Regions from separate parts of the Streptomyces sp. NPDC032161 genome, predicted to be linked through region 4. Evidence: riboswitches for the same ligand, from Rfam matches in the RefSeq annotation. Region 4 holds a riboswitch; each other region holds the start of a gene.
What was found. Region 4 has a riboswitch for cobalamin ahead of AB0E67_RS34330 (ABC transporter substrate-binding protein). Riboswitches for the same ligand answer to the same signal wherever they lie in the genome.

Region 1 (4,104 bases), on a different contig from region 4:
CGATCTCCGGTGGGATCATCAATGAGGACGGGCTGCGCACGGAGGTCATCTTCGCGGCACTCGTCGGCGCCATCCTGTGGAATCTGCTGACCTGGCTGGTCGGGCTGCCGTCCAGTTCCTCGCACGCCCTGTTCGGCGGGCTGATCGGCGCCGCGGTCATGTCGGCCGGCTGGTCCTCGGTCAACGGCGGCACGGTCGTCACCAAGGTGCTGATCCCCGCGGTCGCCGCCCCGATCGTCGCCGGGTTCGCCGCGCTGCTGGCCACGCGGCTGACGTACCGGATCGGCGGGAAGATCCGTGACGAGGCCCAGGAGAAGGCCACCGCCAAGGGCTACCGCGCCGGTCAGATCGCCTCGGCCGGACTGGTCTCCCTCGCCCACGGCACCAACGACGCGCAGAAGACCATGGGCATCATCACCCTGGCCCTGGTCACCGGTGGTGTGCTGCACCCCGGCGCCAACCCGCCGGTCTGGGTCATCGTCTCCGCCGGTACGGCCATCGCGCTCGGCACCTACCTGGGCGGCTGGCGCATCATCCGCACCATGGGCAGCGGCCTCACCGACCTCAGGCCGCCGCAGGGCTTCGCCGCCCAGACCAGCGCGGCCACGGTCATCCTCGCCTCCTCGCACCTCGGCTTCTCCCTGTCCACCACCCAGTCCTGCTCCGGCGCCGTGATGGGCGCGGGTCTCGGCCGCCAGGGCGGCGTGGTCCGCTGGTCCACCGCCACCCGGATGTTCGTCGCGTGGGGCCTGACCCTGCCGGCCGCGGGCCTGGTCGGCGCGGGCGCCGAGTTGCTGACCAAGCAGGGCACCTGGGGCGTCGTCGTGGTCGCGGCGCTGCTGGTCGTGGGTTCCGGCTCGATCTGGCTGGTCTCGCGCCGCAAGCCGGTCGGCCACGGGGACGTCGCCCCCTCGGAGAGCGCCGTCGAACCCGCGGGCGTCGTCACCACGGCCATCGCCGCCGTCAGCCCGCCGCCCACCGTCGCGGCCACCGCCGCGGCGCAGGACCTCATGACCATCATCCCGGCCACGCCCGCGGCCGCCGCCCCGACCGCCACCGCCCAGGACCCGGCGCGTCCCGCCGCCGTCTAGGACGTATTTCGAAAGCGCCGTGACCGGCACCGGACCGAACACGCGGACCGTCCGCAGACCGTCTAAGGAAGCAGCATGAAAATCGACTGGGCAGCCCTCGGCTCCGTCTTCGGCGTCTCCCTCGTCGTCACCGTCGCGCTGGTGGGCGTCTTCACCCTCGGCATCGTCGGTCTCGCCAAGCAGCCCGAGGCGGCGGCCCGGGGCGGCTCCGGCGGATCCCGGGAGCTGGCGCGCGCGGGCGCGTACGTCTGCTTCGCGCTGTGCGTGGCGGCGGTCGCGTACGGGATCTATCTGATCGTCGCCTGAGGCCCTCCCCTGGCACCTCCTTTTCGCAGCCCCGACGGGCCGGACGCACCTCGCGCGTCCGGCCCGTCGTCGTGTCCCCGTCCCGATGTGGGCCTCAGCACACTGCACCGCCGCAGGTCAACGGCAAGTTGACGGGCGTTCGCAGAGCGTGGTGGACTGCCGGAGCCATTTACGGCGACAGCAGAGGAAGCCGGTGCGAATCCGGCGCGGTCCCGCCACTGTCACCGGGGAGCGGTCCCCCACACCGGGAAGTCACGGCACGCGCGAGCGGGCTGGAAGGCCGGGGGAATCGCGGATCCGGGAGCCAGGAGACTCTGGTCGCCGGTCACGTCGAACCAGGGCGCGGACCCTGAGTGAGGACAAGTCGCCATGCCTGGCAGCCGTGCGTCCCTTGCCCCGGCGCTCTCCCCGAGAGCCGCCCGTACGAAGGTCCTCCGAGGCACGACGGCCGACTGAGCCATGCGTGCCGATCGCGTGTTCGCGTACGGCGCCACAGCCGGTCTGATCGGCGATCTGCTGCTCGGTGACCCCCGCAGGGGGCACCCGGTCGCCGCCTTCGGGCGGGCCGCGGCGGGCGTCGAACGCCGTCTGTGGCGCGACCACCGCGGGTGGGGCGCGCTGCACACCCTCGTCTGCGCCGGAGGCGCCGTGGGCGGTGCGGCGCTGCTCACCCGTGCCGTACGCCGTCACCCCGCCGCCTCCGTCGCGCTGACCGCGGCCGCCACCTGGTCCGTGGTCGGCGGCACCTCGCTGGGGCGGGAGGCACGGGCCGTCGGCGGCGCCCTGGCCGCCGGGGACGTCGCGGTGGCCCGGGAACGCCTGCCGCACCTGTGCGGCCGCGACCCGCACTCCCTGGACGGGCCGCAGATCGCCCGCGCCGTGGTGGAGTCCGTGGCCGAGAACACCTCGGACGCCGTGGTGGGCGCCCTGGTGTGGGGGGCGCTGGCCGGTGTGCCCGGCCTCGTCGGCTTCCGCGCGGTCAACACCCTGGACGCGATGGTCGGCCACAGGTCGCCCCGCCACCGGCGCTACGGCTGGGCCTCGGCCCGCCTCGACGACCTCGTGGGATGGCCCGGCGCCCGGCTGACCGCCGTGCTCGCCGTGGCCGCCGGCGGACGGCCGCGCGAGGCGGTACGGGCCTGGCGGGCCGACGCGGCGAAGCATCCGAGCCCCAACGCGGGCCCGGTGGAGGCGTCGTTCGCGGGCGCGCTGGGCGTGCGCCTGGGCGGAACGCTGGCGTACGGGGGCCGGGTGGAGCACCGCCCGGTACTGAACGGGGAGGCGGGCCGGGCGGTGGAGACCGCGGACATCGAACGCGCGGTGCGGCTCTCGCGCCGGGTGGGCGTGCTGGCCCTCGGCGTGTGCGTGGCCGCTCGGCTGGGCGCGGGTCTCGCCGCGCGACGGCTCGCGGACGTACGGGGCACGGGACGGGGACGGATCACGGGCACCCGGCCCGCAGGTGTGGGCGGCGCCGCCGCGGGGGCCGCGCGGCTCCTGACCGCGGGACGCCCGGACACAGGACGGAGACGGACATGAGCGGCGGACTCCTGGTCGCCGGGACCACCTCGGACGCGGGCAAGAGCGTCGTCACGGCGGGCATCTGCCGCTGGCTCGCGCGCCGGGGCGTGAAGGTGGCGCCCTTCAAGGCGCAGAACATGTCGCTGAACTCCTACGTCACCCGGGAGGGTGCCGAGATCGGCCGTGCCCAGGCCATGCAGGCCGCGGCCGCCCGGGTGGAGCCGTCCGCGCTGATGAACCCGGTGCTGCTCAAGCCCGGCGGGGACCGCTCCAGCCAGGTCGTCCTGATGGGCAGGCCGGTGGGCGAGATGAGCGCGCGCGGCTACCACGGCGGACGGCAGGAGGCCCTGCTCGGCACGGTCGTGGACTGCCTGGAGCGGCTGCGGAGCACGTACGACGCGGTGATCTGCGAGGGGGCCGGCAGCCCGGCCGAGATCAATCTGCGGCGCACGGACATCGTGAACATGGGCATCGCCCGGGCGGCGCGCTTCCCGGTGGTGGTGGTCGGGGACATCGACCGGGGCGGCGTCTTCGCGTCGTTCTTCGGTACGACGGCGTTGCTCTCCGCCGAGGACCAGGCGCTGGTCGCGGGCTATCTCGTGAACAAGTTCCGCGGCGACGTGTCGCTGCTGGAGCCGGGCCTGGAGATGCTGCGCGAGATCACCGGCCGCCCGACGTACGGGGTGCTGCCCTTCGCGCACGGCCTCGGCATCGACGAGGAGGACGGGCTCCGGGTCTCGCTGCGCGGCGCCGTGCGCGAGTCGGTGGTCGCGCCGCCGCACGGCGAGGACGTGCTGCGGGTCGCGGTGTGCGCCGTGCCCCTGATGTCGAACTTCACCGACGTGGACGCGCTGGCCGCCGAACCGGGCGTCGTCGTCCGCTTCGTGGACCGCGCCGAGGAGCTGGCCGACGCCGATCTCGTCGTCGTGCCCGGCACCCGGGGAACGGTCGGGGCGCTGGCCTGGCTGCGCGAGCGCGGGCTCGCCGACGCCCTGGCCCGGCGTGCCGCCGAGGGCCGGCCGGTCCTCGGCGTCTGCGGCGGCTACCAGGTCCTCGGCGAGCACATCGAGGACGAGGTCGAATCGCGGGCCGGGCACGTCGACGGGCTCGGACTGCTGCCGCTGCGCGTCCGGTTCGACCGCGAGAAGACCCTGGCCCGGCCCGTCGGGGAGGCGCTCGGCGCGCCGGT
Region 2 (4,104 bases), on a different contig from region 4:
ATGCCGCCCCCAGCAGCGGGCGAGGGAATCCGCCCGTGCACAAGGCGGGACGGACGACCTGTGTCGGGGTGCCCTCCGCGATGTACCGCCCATCGGTGCCGATCGTCGATGAAATCCTCGCAAGGAAATCCGTGTCCGGCTTTTCGAGCTGCTCGACGATCCTGCGGGCGTACACCGAAAAGGACCTCGAACAACGGCTTCGCACCCCTGTGAACGCCGTGTCGAATACCAAGAGCGATTTACCAGCCATCTGGACCTCGGTACATAGAAGCGAAGCATTCCGAGGCAAATCGACAGACGTTTCACCAGGAATATCTCGGCGGGCTTCCGCAATGGCGAGTCGATCCCTCACTCACTCGAGGCTACCATCGCGTAATCACCGGGAAGGGCCCGCGGAGAGCAAACTCCCACTGTGAGGAAAGTCGCCCTTGACGGCGTGCCGACCGGCGTGAGCAATACGGCCGAGTCACGTGAACAACTCACTACCGGCACCTCCCCCAAAGGCCCTGACCAGGGGTGATCCTCCGATCAGGCCACCGCCTCGACGTTCAGTGCCGTACCGGGGAACGAGCAGATCCGTTGCGGCCCTTTCGGTTGCCCGGCGTCCTTGCGTCGCTGCCGTCGCCCACCCGGAGAGCATGCTTGGCACCACTGCGTCGGTATACCTCGGAGACCTCCGAAGGCAGAACATTCGGAATCCTGAGGGACTGCAATGCTTTTACGCTATTCCGGTGGCCGCGTTCGGCATTCTTCGTCCGGGCCCCCGTTGGCACCGGGCGGCGCTCGATTTCATTGGCGAGCAGGAACTCGCCGTGTTCAGCGTTCGCAGGATCGGATCAATCCCGTTCACCGCATGTCTCCCGTGGCAGCATCACCGCGCGGTGCGGGGACTTCTTTGACCGGCCGTCGTACCGAAATCCTGGCGTCCGAGCCCGGCGACAGGTCCGCCGGATCAGCGATCGACCACCCGGTGCGCGTCGGCGGGCCAGGATCCGGCGCCGACGATGTGCTCCACGATCCTGAACGCCTCACCGATCGGCACGGTGTCCTCGTCCGGATACTCGTCGTGCTGCCCGTTGGAGAGAACGAACCACAGACGGATCCGAGAGGCGGCCCTCCAAGCGGGGCTTCCACGCCCGCGACCGGGGCTCAGGATCCGGTACGCCGCGGGGTGTGGACCGGGATCGCGCCCACCGCGTCCATGCCCCCGCGCCGTCCGCCACACGTGACTTGATTCACCATCCGGATGATGGACGACCTCGCCCTTCCTCGCGCGTCAGCCCGTAGGCTGCGGGCAGCAGCTGGTTCGCCCCCGTCAGCCAGGCGGGAGCGTCGCAAGAGGGAACCCGGTGGGAATCCGGGACTGCCCCGCAGCGGTGAGCGGGAACGACCGCCGTCATACGCACTGGACCCGACGTACAGGGTCTGGGAAGCGACGGCCAGTAGATGTCCTCATGAGGTGAGGACGTGCCCGCGAGTCCGAAGACCTGCCAACTGCCCGCGCACGGACCAGTCGTGCGCGGACATCCCGGTGACCTCGAGGGCGGGTCGGCGTACATACCAGGCGGATGACCGTGCCTTGCCGCACGGGATCGTCTCCGCCCGGTTCGTCATCCCTTCGCGCTCTCGTCCCGTCCCCGGGATCTCAGGGATTCATCTCGCGAAGGAGATCTCCGTGACACCGAAGTCCGCAGCCGCGGCAACACGGGCCACCGTGTACGGCTACCCCCGTCAGGGCCGGAACCGGGAACTGAAGAAGGCCGTCGAGGGTTACTGGAAGGGCCGCGTCACGGCCGAGGCCCTCCGGGCCACCGCCGCCGACCTGCGCCGGAACAACTGGCGGCACCTCGCCGACGCAGGCATCCACGAGGTGCCGACCGGCGACTTCTCGTTCTACGACCATGTCCTGGACACCACCGTCATGGTCGGCGCGATCCCCGAACGCCACCGGGACGCCGTCACCGCCGATGCCCTGGACGGCTACTTCGCCATGGCCCGCGGCACCCAGGAGGTGGCGCCACTGGAGATGACCAAGTGGTTCGACACCAACTACCACTATCTCGTCCCGGAACTGGGCCCTGACACCGTCTTCACCGCCGACTCCGCCAAGCAGACGGGCGAGTTGAAGGAGGCCCTCGCGCTCGGACTCACCGCCCGGCCCGTGCTCGTGGGTCCGGTCACCTATCTGCTGCTCTCCAAGCCGGCTCCCGGCGTGGCCGCCGACTTCGATCCGCTCACCCTGCTCGACCGGCTGCTGCCGGTGTACGCCGAGGTCCTCGCCGACCTGCGAGCCGCCGGCGCCGAGTGGGTACAGCTGGACGAGCCGGCCCTGGTCCAGGACCGCACCCCTGCCGAGCTGAACGCCGCCGAGCGCGCCTACCGCGGCCTCGGCGCGCTCGCCGACCGGCCGAAGCTGCTGGTCGCCTCCTATTTCGGCCGGCTCGGCGACGCCCTGCCGGTCCTGGCGAAGGCGCCGGTCGACGGGCTCGCGCTGGACTTCACCGAGGGCGCCGCCGCCCATCTGGACGCGCTCGCCGCCGTCGGCGGACTGCCCGGCAAGCGGCTGGTCGCCGGGGTGGTCGACGGCCGCAACATCTGGGGCAACGACCTCGCCAAGTCCCTGTCCACACTGGGCACGCTGCTGGGCCTGGCCGACCGCGTCGATGTGTCTGCCTCCTGCTCCCTCCTCCACGTGCCGCTGGACACGGCACCGGAGCGGGACATCGAACCGCAGATCCTGCGCTGGCTGGCGTTCGCACGGCAGAAGACGCGGGAGATCGTCACACTCGCCAAGGGCCTCGCCCAGGGCACCGACACGATCGCCGCCGAACTCGCCGCGAACCGGGCCGACCTCGCGTCCCGCGCGCACTCGCCCATCACTCACGACCCGGCGGTCCGTGCCCGTGCCGCCGCCACGACGGAGGCCGACGCGCGCCGCTCCCAGCCGTACGCCGAGCGCACCGCCGCCCAGCACGCACATCTCGGCCTGCCGCTGCTGCCGACCACCACCATCGGCTCGTTCCCGCAGACCGACGAGCTGCGCGCCGCGCGAGCGGACCTGCGGGCCGGCCGGATCGACACAGCAGGGTACGAGGAACGCGTCAGGGCCGAGATCCAGGAGGTGATCGCCTTCCAGGAGAAGACGGGCCTGGACGTCCTCGTGCACGGCGAGCCCGAACGCAACGACATGGTCCAGTACTTCGCCGAACAGTTGACCGGCTACCTCGCCACCCAGCACGGCTGGGTGCAGTCCTACGGCACCCGCTACGTGCGCCCGCCGATCCTGGCAGGCGACATCTCCCGCCCGGATCCGATGACGGTCCGCTGGACGACGTACGCGCAGTCGCTCACCGACCGCCCGGTCAAGGGCATGCTCACCGGGCCGGTCACCATGCTCGCCTGGTCCTTCGTCCGCGACGACCAGCCGCTCGGGGAGACCGCCCGGCAGGTCGCCCTCGCGCTGCGCGAGGAGGTGGGCGACCTGGAGGCGGCCGGTACGTCGGTCATCCAGGTCGACGAGCCCGCCCTGCGCGAGACCCTGCCGCTGCGCGCCGCCGACCGCGACGCCTACCTCGCGTGGGCCACCGAGGCGTTCCGGCTCACCACCGGTGGTGTGCGTGCGGACACCCAGATCCACACCCACATGTGCTACGCCGAGTTCGGCGACATCGTCCAGGCCATCGACGACCTCGACGCCGATGTCATCAGCCTGGAGGCCGCCCGCTCGCACATGCAGGTCGCCCGTGAACTCGCCGACCACGGCTACCCGCGCGAGGCCGGACCGGGCGTCTACGACATCCACTCCCCCCGCGTCCCGAGCGCCGGAGAGGCGGCGGATCTGCTGCGCACCGGCTTGAAGGCCATCCCGGCGGAGCGGCTGTGGGTCAATCCCGACTGCGGCCTGAAGACCCGCGGCTGGCCCGAGACCCGCGCCTCCCTGGAGAACCTGGTCGCCGCGGCCCGCACGGTCCGCGGCGAGCTCTCCCCGTCCTGAGCCGGCCGGAACACCGGGGCCGGGGCGCCAGCGCCCCGGCCCCGCCGAGCAGCGCAGACGTGCGGAAATGGGGCGCGGCAGCTACGCACAGGCCGCCGCCGGCCTCGGTC
Region 3 (4,104 bases), on a different contig from region 4:
TCGCGAAGAACGCGACCAGCCGGCCGATCATGTGCTGCTCGCCCGGCGAGAGCTTCGCGAGGTCGGCGACGTCCGAGTGGAGGTCGACCTCCTCGACGGTCCAGGTGTTCTTGATCGCGTCCCGGTAGCGCTCGTAGAAGTCCGGGTAGCGCATGGGGCGCAGGGTCAGTTCGAAGCCCGGGTCGAGCAGGTTCTTCTCGGAGTTGATGTCGGTCATTACTGGCAGGCCTCGCAGGACTCGGGGTTTTCCAGGGAGCAGGCGATCGCGTCCGCGTCGGGGACCGGAGCCTGCTGGGCGGGGACGGGGGCGGTCGCCGCGGTACGGCCGGAGGCGGCGCGGGCGATCCGGGTGGCCGGGCGCGAGCGCAGGTAGTACGTCGTCTTCAGCCCCTTCTTCCAGGCGTACGCGTACATGGAGGAGAGCTTGCCGATGGTCGGCGTCTCCATGAAGAGGTTCAGCGACTGGCTCTGGTCGAGGAACGGGGTACGGGCCGCAGCCATGTCGATCAGGCCGCGCTGCGGGATCTCCCACGCGGTGCGGTACAGCGCCCGCACGTCCTCGGGGATCCAGGCGAAGCCCTGTACCGAGCCGTTCGCCTCGCGCAGCGCCTCGCGGGTCCGCGCGTCCCACACGCCCAGCCGCTTCAGGTCGTCCACCAGGTACGCGTTGACCTGGAGGAACTCACCGCTGAGCGTCTCGCGCTTGAAGAGGTTGGAGACCTGCGGCTCGATGCACTCGTACACGCCCGCGATCGAGGCGATCGTCGCCGTCGGCGCGATGGCGAGCAGCAGCGAGTTGCGCATGCCGGTCCTCGCGACCCGGGCGCGCAGCGCCTCCCAGCGCTCCGGCCAGTTCGGCTCCGTGGCGTAGTGGTCGGGGTGCAGCACGCCGCGAGCGGCCCGCGTCTGCTCCCAGGCGGGCAGCGGACCGGACCGTTCCGCGAGGTTGCAGGATGCCTCGTACGCGGCCAGCATGATCCGCTCGGAGATCCGCGTGGAGAGCACGCGGGCCTCGGCGGAGTCGAACGGCAGCCGCAGCTGGAAGAAGACGTCCTGGAGGCCCATGGCGCCCAGGCCCACCGGACGCCACTTGGCGTTGGAGCGGGCGGCCTGCTCGGTCGGGTAGAAGTTGATGTCGACGACCCGGTCCAGGAAGGTCACGGCCGTGCGGACGGTGGCGTCCAGCCGCTCCCAGTCGATGTCCCCGCCCGCGACGAACGCGCCGAGGTTGACCGAGCCCAGGTTGCAGACGGCCGTCTCGCCGTCGTCGGTGACCTCCAGGATCTCGGTGCACAGGTTCGACGAGTGGACGACGCGGCCCGGCTCGGCGGTCTGGTTCGCGGTCCGGTTGGCGGCGTCCTTGAACGTCATCCAGCCCTGGCCGGTCTGCGCGAGGGTGCGCATCATCCGCCCGTACAGCTCCCGGGCCGGCAGCGTCTTGCGGGCCAGCCCCTTCGCCTCGGCGGCCCGGTACGCGGCGTCGAACTCCTCGCCCCACAGGTCGACCAGCCCGGGCACGTCGGACGGGGAGAACAGCGACCACTCGCCGTCCGCGTCGACCCGGCGCATGAACTCGTCGGGGATCCAGTGCGCGAGGTTCAGGTTGTGCGTACGGCGGGCGTCCTCGCCGGTGTTGTCGCGCAGCTCCAGGAACTCCTCGATGTCCGCGTGCCAGGTCTCCAGGTAGACGGCTGCCGCGCCCTTGCGACGGCCGCCCTGGTTGACCGCCGCCACGGAGGCGTCGAGCGTCTTCAGGAACGGCACGATCCCGTTCGAGTGCCCGTTGGTGCCCCGGATCAGCGAACCGCGGGCCCGGATGCGGGAGTACGGCAGACCGATGCCGCCCGCGTGCTTGGAGAGGCGCGCCACCTGGTGGTAGCGGTCGTAGATCGAGTCGAGCTCGTCGAGCGGGGAGTCCAGCAGATAGCAGGACGACATCTGCGGGTGCCGGGTACCGGAGTTGAACAGCGTGGGGGAGGACGGGAGGTAGTCGAGTCGGCTCATCAGTCCGTACAGCGCCGCGACCTCGTCCACGGCACGCGGGGAGTCGTCCTCGGCGAGCCCGGACGCCACCCGCAGCATGAAGTGCTGCGGGGTCTCGACGACCTGACGGGTGTGCGGGTGGCGCAGCAGGTAGCGGCTGTGCAGGGTGCGCAGCCCGAAGTAGCCGAACCGGTCGTCGGCGCCGTCGGCGAGGGAGTGTTCGACCAGCGCGTCCAGGGTGGCGGCGTGCGCCTGGACGAACGCGGCGGTGCGGTCCGCGATCAGGCCCTCGCGGTGGCCGACGGCGACGGACGCGGAGAAGGAGACCGCGCCCTGCCCCGCCGCCTCGTCCGCGATGGCGCGGGTCAGCAGCCGGGCGGCGAGCCGGGAGTAGGCGGGGTCCTCGGAGATCAGCCCCGCGGCGGCCTCGGTCGCCAGCGCCCGCAACTCGGCCTCGTCCGCCCGGGCGCTGCGCCCGCGCAGCGCGGCGGCGGCCACCCGGCCGGGGTCGGTGTCGGGCAGGTCGACGGTGAGGGCGGTCAGGGTCCGCAGCAGCGCGGTCCCGGGCTCGTCGTGTGCGGTACCGGGCCCGTCGTGTGCGGTTCCCCCGGACTCGGCCGCTTCGGACTCGGCCGCTTCGGACACGGTCGCTTCGGACACTGCGACTGAGGCCGGATCGGCTGGCGCGATGGTCACGCGGTGCTCTCCCTCGCTCGGCTCGGGGCCTGCGGGGACGGGCGGCCGGGCAGTACGGGGCCCGGGACGGGGGCACTGCGTACGGCGTCCGCCGGCCCATCCGCGAGGCCCGGGACGTCTGGCATCCGGTTCGGTCGAGCCGGATGCGCTGTCGGCAGGTCGTCGGACTTGCTCGGGTGTGCAAAAGCACACCGAATACACCGTTGCGGGACAGTTCCGGATTCACACCGGATTCCCCTGCGGCGACAGCGAGCATGAGCATACATGTGGGGGCCGCCCGATGCCGCCGCCCCCAGATGTTGTGTCGGTCGACTCGCGTCGAGGCCGTAGAACGCGCACTGCGGCCCTGGGGAGAGGAAGACGGACGGGCCCGCCGCACCCCTCGGGCAAGGGGCGTGGCGGGCCGCTTCCGGGCCGTCGTGGCGGGAACCCTCAGCGATCCGCGCCCGGTGCCGCCGCCGCGCTCGGCGGCTCCGGCACGGCCGGCGGCAGCTCCACCCGGACACCCGGCTCGCCCGTGTCCGCCGTGTAGTCGGCGGGGGAGGTCTCGTCGATGCCGGCGGGCGCCTTCACGGCGTTCAGGACGAGGGTCAGCACCACCGTCACCACCACGTTGAGCACGAACGCGGTCAGGCCGATGTAGCCGATCTCACCGATGCCGGGGATCTTCGCGGAGGGTCCGCCGAAGTGCGACTGGGTCGGGCTGGAGACCCCGTACGCGACGACGGTCCCGTACACCATGCCGATCGCCCAGCCCGCGAGCAGTGCCCAACGGTGGAACCAGCGGGTGAACAGGCCGCCGACCAGGGCCGGCATGGTCTGGAGGATCCAGATCCCGCCCAGCAGCTGGAAGTTGATCGCGACCGTCTTGTCCATGGTGAGGACGAAGGCCAGCGCCCCGACCTTCACCAGCAGCGACACCAGCTTGGAGACCTTGGTCTCCTCCTCCGGGGTCGCGTCCGGTTTCAGGAAGTCCTTGTAGATGTTGCGGGTGAAGAGGTTCGCCGCCGCGATCGACATGATCGCGGCGGGCACCAGCGCGCCGATGCCGATGGCGGCGAACGCGACGCCCGCGAACCAGTCGGGGAACATGTTCTCGAACAGCTGCGGGATGGCCAGCTGCCCGTTCTCCACCTTGATCCCGGCGGCGATCGCCATGAAGCCGAGGAGCGCCAGCATGCCCAGCATCAACGAGTACAGCGGCAGGATCGTGGTGTTGCGCCGGATCACGTCACGGCTGCGGCCGGAGAGCGTCGCCGTGATCGAGTGCGGATACATGAAGAGCGCCAGCGCCGAGCCCAACGCGAGGGTGGCGTAAGCCCACTGGCTCGCCTCGCCGGGTGCCAGGGCGCCGGTCGGCTTCCCGCCGGGCGGGCCGGCGAACTTCTCCTGGGCGGCGGCGAAGATGTCGTGGAACCCGCCCAG
Region 4 (4,104 bases):
GGTGTCCCGGATGTCCTCCAGTGCGGCCAGGATCTTCTCCGGCCGCCGTTCCACGAGGTGGACCGCCACGCCCGCCTGGGCGTTGATGAGGGCGATGTGGTGGGCGACGATGTCGTGCAGTTCGCGCGCGATCCGCACCCGCTCGGCCGCCACCCGCTGCTGCGCCTCCTGTTCGCGCGTGCGCTCCGCGTGTTCCGCCCGCTCCTCCACCGCGGCCACATAGGCGCGGCGCGAGCGCACCCCGTCACCGATGGCAGCGGGCAGCACCGTCCACGCCAGCATCGCCGCGTTGTCCGGGGCCAGCCAGGAACGCGGATCCCACAGCACGGCGACGCCCACCAGAATGGCGACCGACGACATCGCCGAGATCAAGGTCACTCGCCGGTCGGTGTGCGCGGCGACCGTGTAGACCGACACCAGGACGGGGCTGATGACCAGCGGGCTCTCGCGGAATCCCAGCACCTGGAAGGCCACCCCGCAGCCGACCGCCACGGCCAGTACACCGACCGGGTGACGGCGCCGCCACACCAGCGCGGAACAACCGGTGCCCGCCAGCACCACCGCCTGCCAGCGCAAGGAGAACTCGCGCTCGTGCGGCACGATCGAGGCGGCCACGACGGACAGGACGAACAGCACGACCAGGACCAGTGCGTCCATCACACCGAACCCGGACCGTTCCCCCCTTCTCCGACCACTGCTCACCGCCATGGCACCACCGTAGGGTCGACGACCGCATCGGGCATCGTCACGCGGGACGGCCCCGCGGCCTCCGGCATCCGCCCCCCGCCCCGGCCGCCGTCCCCGGAATCCGGTGTCCGCCCACGCCCGAGGCCTCCGACGCGCGGTTGCCGCCCGTGCGCCGAACCGCCGCCGGTGCCCCGGCCGAGGCGCCGGACACGTCGTCACGATCGCCCGGCCGGACGGCCCGACGACTCCATTCGGCCGACGCCCGACCGGCATGACGACGGCCGGCCGACGTGACAACGGACGGCGGGGGCCCGAGCGCCCGACCACCCGTCACGCCCCCGCCTCGGCCACTCCCCCGCGGGCCGTCGGTCCCTCCCCCAGCGCTTCTTGTCGGTTCAGACTCCCTTCGTCGGCGCGACCCGTCCCGCCCACGGCGACAGTTCGGCCGTCAGCCAGCGGAAGACCTGGGGCACCTGGCGCTTCCACAGGCCGATGGTGTGCGGCCCGGTCACCCGGGCCACCACCACCCGTGTCGGGGGTGCCGCCGCGCGCCGCAGCGCGAGTCCGTCGCGGTAGCCGTCGTCGCGTCCGCCCGAGAGATACAGCGCGACGCGCGGAGGGGTGGTCGCATGGCGCAGGATCCACAGCGGGTTGTTGGCCCGCCGCAGCTCCGGGGCGCGGGCCGTGAGGGAGACCCGTTCGGCGGCCGGGTCGTTGTAGCCGGACAGGCCCACCGCGGCCCGGTACCGGTCGGGGTGGGCGAGTGCCATCTTCACGGCGCAGTGCGCCCCGGCCGAGTAGCCGGCCACCGCCCACCCCTTCGCGCCGCCCCGTGCGCGGAAGGTGTCGATCACCATCTGCCGGACGTCCACGCTGAGCCATGACTCGGCGTCCACGACGCCCGGCACATTGGCGCATCCGGTGTCCTGACCGGCCAGCAGATTGGTGCGCGGTTCGACGAGAATGAACGGGGCGATCTCGCCGCTCCGCATCCCGGCCGCCAACTGCGACTGCACCCGCAGGCTGCTGAACCACGCCTTCGCCGAACCGGGGAAGCCGCCGAGGAGTTCGACCACGGGGAACCTCTGGTGCCGGAAGGCCGGCTGGTCGTACTGCGGCGGCAGCCACACGTACACCTCGCCGCGCACCCCCGACACCCGGCCGCGCAGTTGGGTGACGCGGACGTTCCGCCCCATCCGGGCGTCGTGCACCGGGTCGAACTCCTGGACGGCCTTCGGCTCGTTCGCCAGGTCCTTGTGACTTCCGAGTCCGTCGCGTCCGAGGTCCGGGGCTGCGACGACATGGTGTCCGGTGCCGAGCAGATCGGCCCAGCTGTCGTACAGGCCGTTGGTGTTGTTGACCACCACGAAGACACTCAGCACGGCCGCCCCCTGCGCGAGGACGACCATCGCGAGGCGGCTCGCGCCTCGTACCACGGCGGGACCCCGTACCCGCCCCCACAGCAACAGGGGAAGCAGCAGGCTGACCATGGCCAGCGCGATCGTGGCCAGGAAGAAGGGTGTCCCCGTCAGGCTCATCACGCCAGTGAGGATGTCGCACACAGCACGATGGTTTACCCTCTTTTCCACCTTTTTACGTCGAACGCGAGAACCGGGAACCTCGTGTTGACGCCGGTCACTCCCGTGCCTTCGGCAACCGGCCCCCGCTCCTTCGACGCCGGTCGCCCTCGGCCTCCCGCATCGCGCGCCCCGGCCGCGCCGGGAAGGGGCGGGAACGGCCGGGGGACGGGCCCCGGTTTCTCGGCGTGCGATCACTCACATGGGCGCCCTTTGTGCGCCGACGTCGGACAAACGTAATATCGGCAGGTCATCGCCGCGACGGGAGACAGGAAGCCGGTGCGAATCCGGCACGGTCCCGCCACTGTGACCGGGGAGTGGAACCCTTCGACATGCCACTGCGCGCCGCGCGGGAAGGCGGGGGGAACGTCGATCCGGGAGTCAGGACACTGGCCTGTCGCGGGCCCGTTTTGAGGAGCGCGGACTCCCCAGGAGGCTCTACGTGTATTTCGGCATACCCCGCCGCCGCCCCTGCTCTCCCTCTGCCCGTACCCGGCGCGCCCCGCGCGTCGTCGCCGGGGTCATGGCCCTGGCCACCGTCCTGTCGGCCGCCGGTTGCGGCACCGCCGGCTCCCCCGGGAAGCCGGAGGCCGGTGCGTCGTCGGTCGAGGGCTTCCCGGTCACCGTGGACAACTGCGGTGTGAGAACGACGTACGACAAACCGCCCTCGCGCGTGGTCACCATCCATCAGCACCCCGCCGAACTCCTCCTCGCCCTGGGGCTGAAGGACCGCATGGTCGGTACCGCCTTCCCGGACTCGGCCGTCCTGCCCGAGCTGCGGAAGGACTTCGCGGCCGTACCCGAACTGGCGAAGCGGGAGCCGTCCTTCGAAACCGTCCTGGACGCGGAGCCGGACTTCGTCTACGGCGGCTACGGCAGCGCGTTCGCCGAGAACGAGGGCCGGTCGCGCAAGGCGTTCGCCGAGGCGGGCATCGACACCTACCTCAACCGCGAGTACTGCGGCAAGAAGCGGGTGACGATGCGGGACACCTACGACGAGATCACCACCATCGGCGACGTCTTCGGCGTCCCGGACCGCGCCTCCGCGCTGGTGGCCGATCTGAGGGGGCGCGTGGACAAGGCCGTCGCGGCCGTGGGGAAGGGGCCCGACGTGCCCGTCTTCGTCTACGACAGCGGCGAGAAGACCGCCTTCACCGCGGGCGGCAAGGGGCTCGGCAACGACCTGATCGGGCTGGCGGGCGGCCGGAACATCTTCGCGGGGCTCGACGACGTCTTCGGGGACGTCTCCTGGGAACAGGTCGTGGCCCGCAAGCCCGAGGTCGTGGTGATCTACGACTACGCGGGCTCCGGCAGCGTCGAGCAGAAGAAGCGGTTCCTGCTCTCGCAGCCCGCCCTCGCCGACGTCCCGGCCATCAGGAACGAGCGGTTCGTGGTCCTGCCGCTGACCGCGACCCTCGTCGGCATCCGTTCGGCGTACGCGGTCGACGGCCTGGCACGCGGTCTGCATCCCGAGAGCTTCCGGTGACGGGGACGGGGACGGGAACGCCCGTGAGGGCCGCCCCGCCCGACGGGACGACCGAGAGGGCGGTCGACGGAGCGAGTGCGTGGCTCCCGCGCCGCGGCGGCCGGTCGCGGCGCGTGCCCCTCCCCCTCGCGCTGACCGTCCTCGCGCTGCTGCTGGTGGTCTCCGCCACCGCCGGCCTGGCCATCGGCTCGGTGCACGTGCCGCCCGGCCAGGTGTGGGGCATCGTGACGCACGCGCTGGGCGCCGACTGGCAGGAGCCGTCCTGGACCCGCGCCCGGGAGACGATCGTCCTGGACGTGCGGGCGCCGCGGGTGCTGCTCGGTGCCGTGACCGGCGCCGGGCTGGCCGTGGTGG

Region 1: another riboswitch for cobalamin. It lies ahead of AB0E67_RS06085 (cobalamin biosynthesis protein); the one in region 4 lies ahead of AB0E67_RS34330 (ABC transporter substrate-binding protein).
Region 2: another riboswitch for cobalamin. It lies ahead of metE (5-methyltetrahydropteroyltriglutamate--homocysteine S-methyltransferase); the one in region 4 lies ahead of AB0E67_RS34330 (ABC transporter substrate-binding protein).
Region 3: another riboswitch for cobalamin. It lies ahead of AB0E67_RS02460 (ribonucleoside-diphosphate reductase subunit alpha); the one in region 4 lies ahead of AB0E67_RS34330 (ABC transporter substrate-binding protein).

What each region holds. Positions count from the first base shown of each region.
Region 1 is NZ_JBEZVN010000002.1:56,693-60,796, forward strand. Features, by position in the region: partial or broken gene AB0E67_RS06070 (inorganic phosphate transporter) at 1-767, shown strand, start outside; partial or broken gene AB0E67_RS06075 (hypothetical protein) at 878-1,021, opposite strand; gene AB0E67_RS06080 (hypothetical protein) at 1,167-1,397, shown strand; cobalamin riboswitch at 1,580-1,712, shown strand; gene AB0E67_RS06085 (cobalamin biosynthesis protein) at 1,857-2,933, shown strand; gene AB0E67_RS06090 (cobyric acid synthase) at 2,930-4,104, shown strand, end outside.
Region 2 is NZ_JBEZVN010000017.1:90,777-94,880, forward strand. Features, by position in the region: gene AB0E67_RS24810 (RNA polymerase sigma factor) at 1-2, opposite strand, end outside; cobalamin riboswitch at 1,286-1,510, shown strand; gene metE (5-methyltetrahydropteroyltriglutamate--homocysteine S-methyltransferase) at 1,676-3,994, shown strand; partial or broken gene AB0E67_RS24820 (GNAT family N-acetyltransferase) at 4,077-4,104, shown strand, end outside.
Region 3 is NZ_JBEZVN010000001.1:590,770-594,873, reverse strand. Features, by position in the region: gene AB0E67_RS02465 (ribonucleotide-diphosphate reductase subunit beta) at 1-217, opposite strand, end outside; gene AB0E67_RS02460 (ribonucleoside-diphosphate reductase subunit alpha) at 217-2,538, opposite strand; cobalamin riboswitch at 2,815-2,948, opposite strand; gene mctP (monocarboxylate uptake permease MctP) at 3,112-4,104, opposite strand, start outside.
Region 4 is NZ_JBEZVN010000055.1:14,863-18,966, reverse strand. Features, by position in the region: gene AB0E67_RS34340 (sensor histidine kinase) at 1-708, opposite strand, end outside; gene AB0E67_RS34335 (alpha/beta hydrolase-fold protein) at 1,083-2,225, opposite strand; cobalamin riboswitch at 2,495-2,677, shown strand; gene AB0E67_RS34330 (ABC transporter substrate-binding protein) at 2,788-3,750, shown strand; gene AB0E67_RS34325 (iron ABC transporter permease) at 3,864-4,104, shown strand, end outside.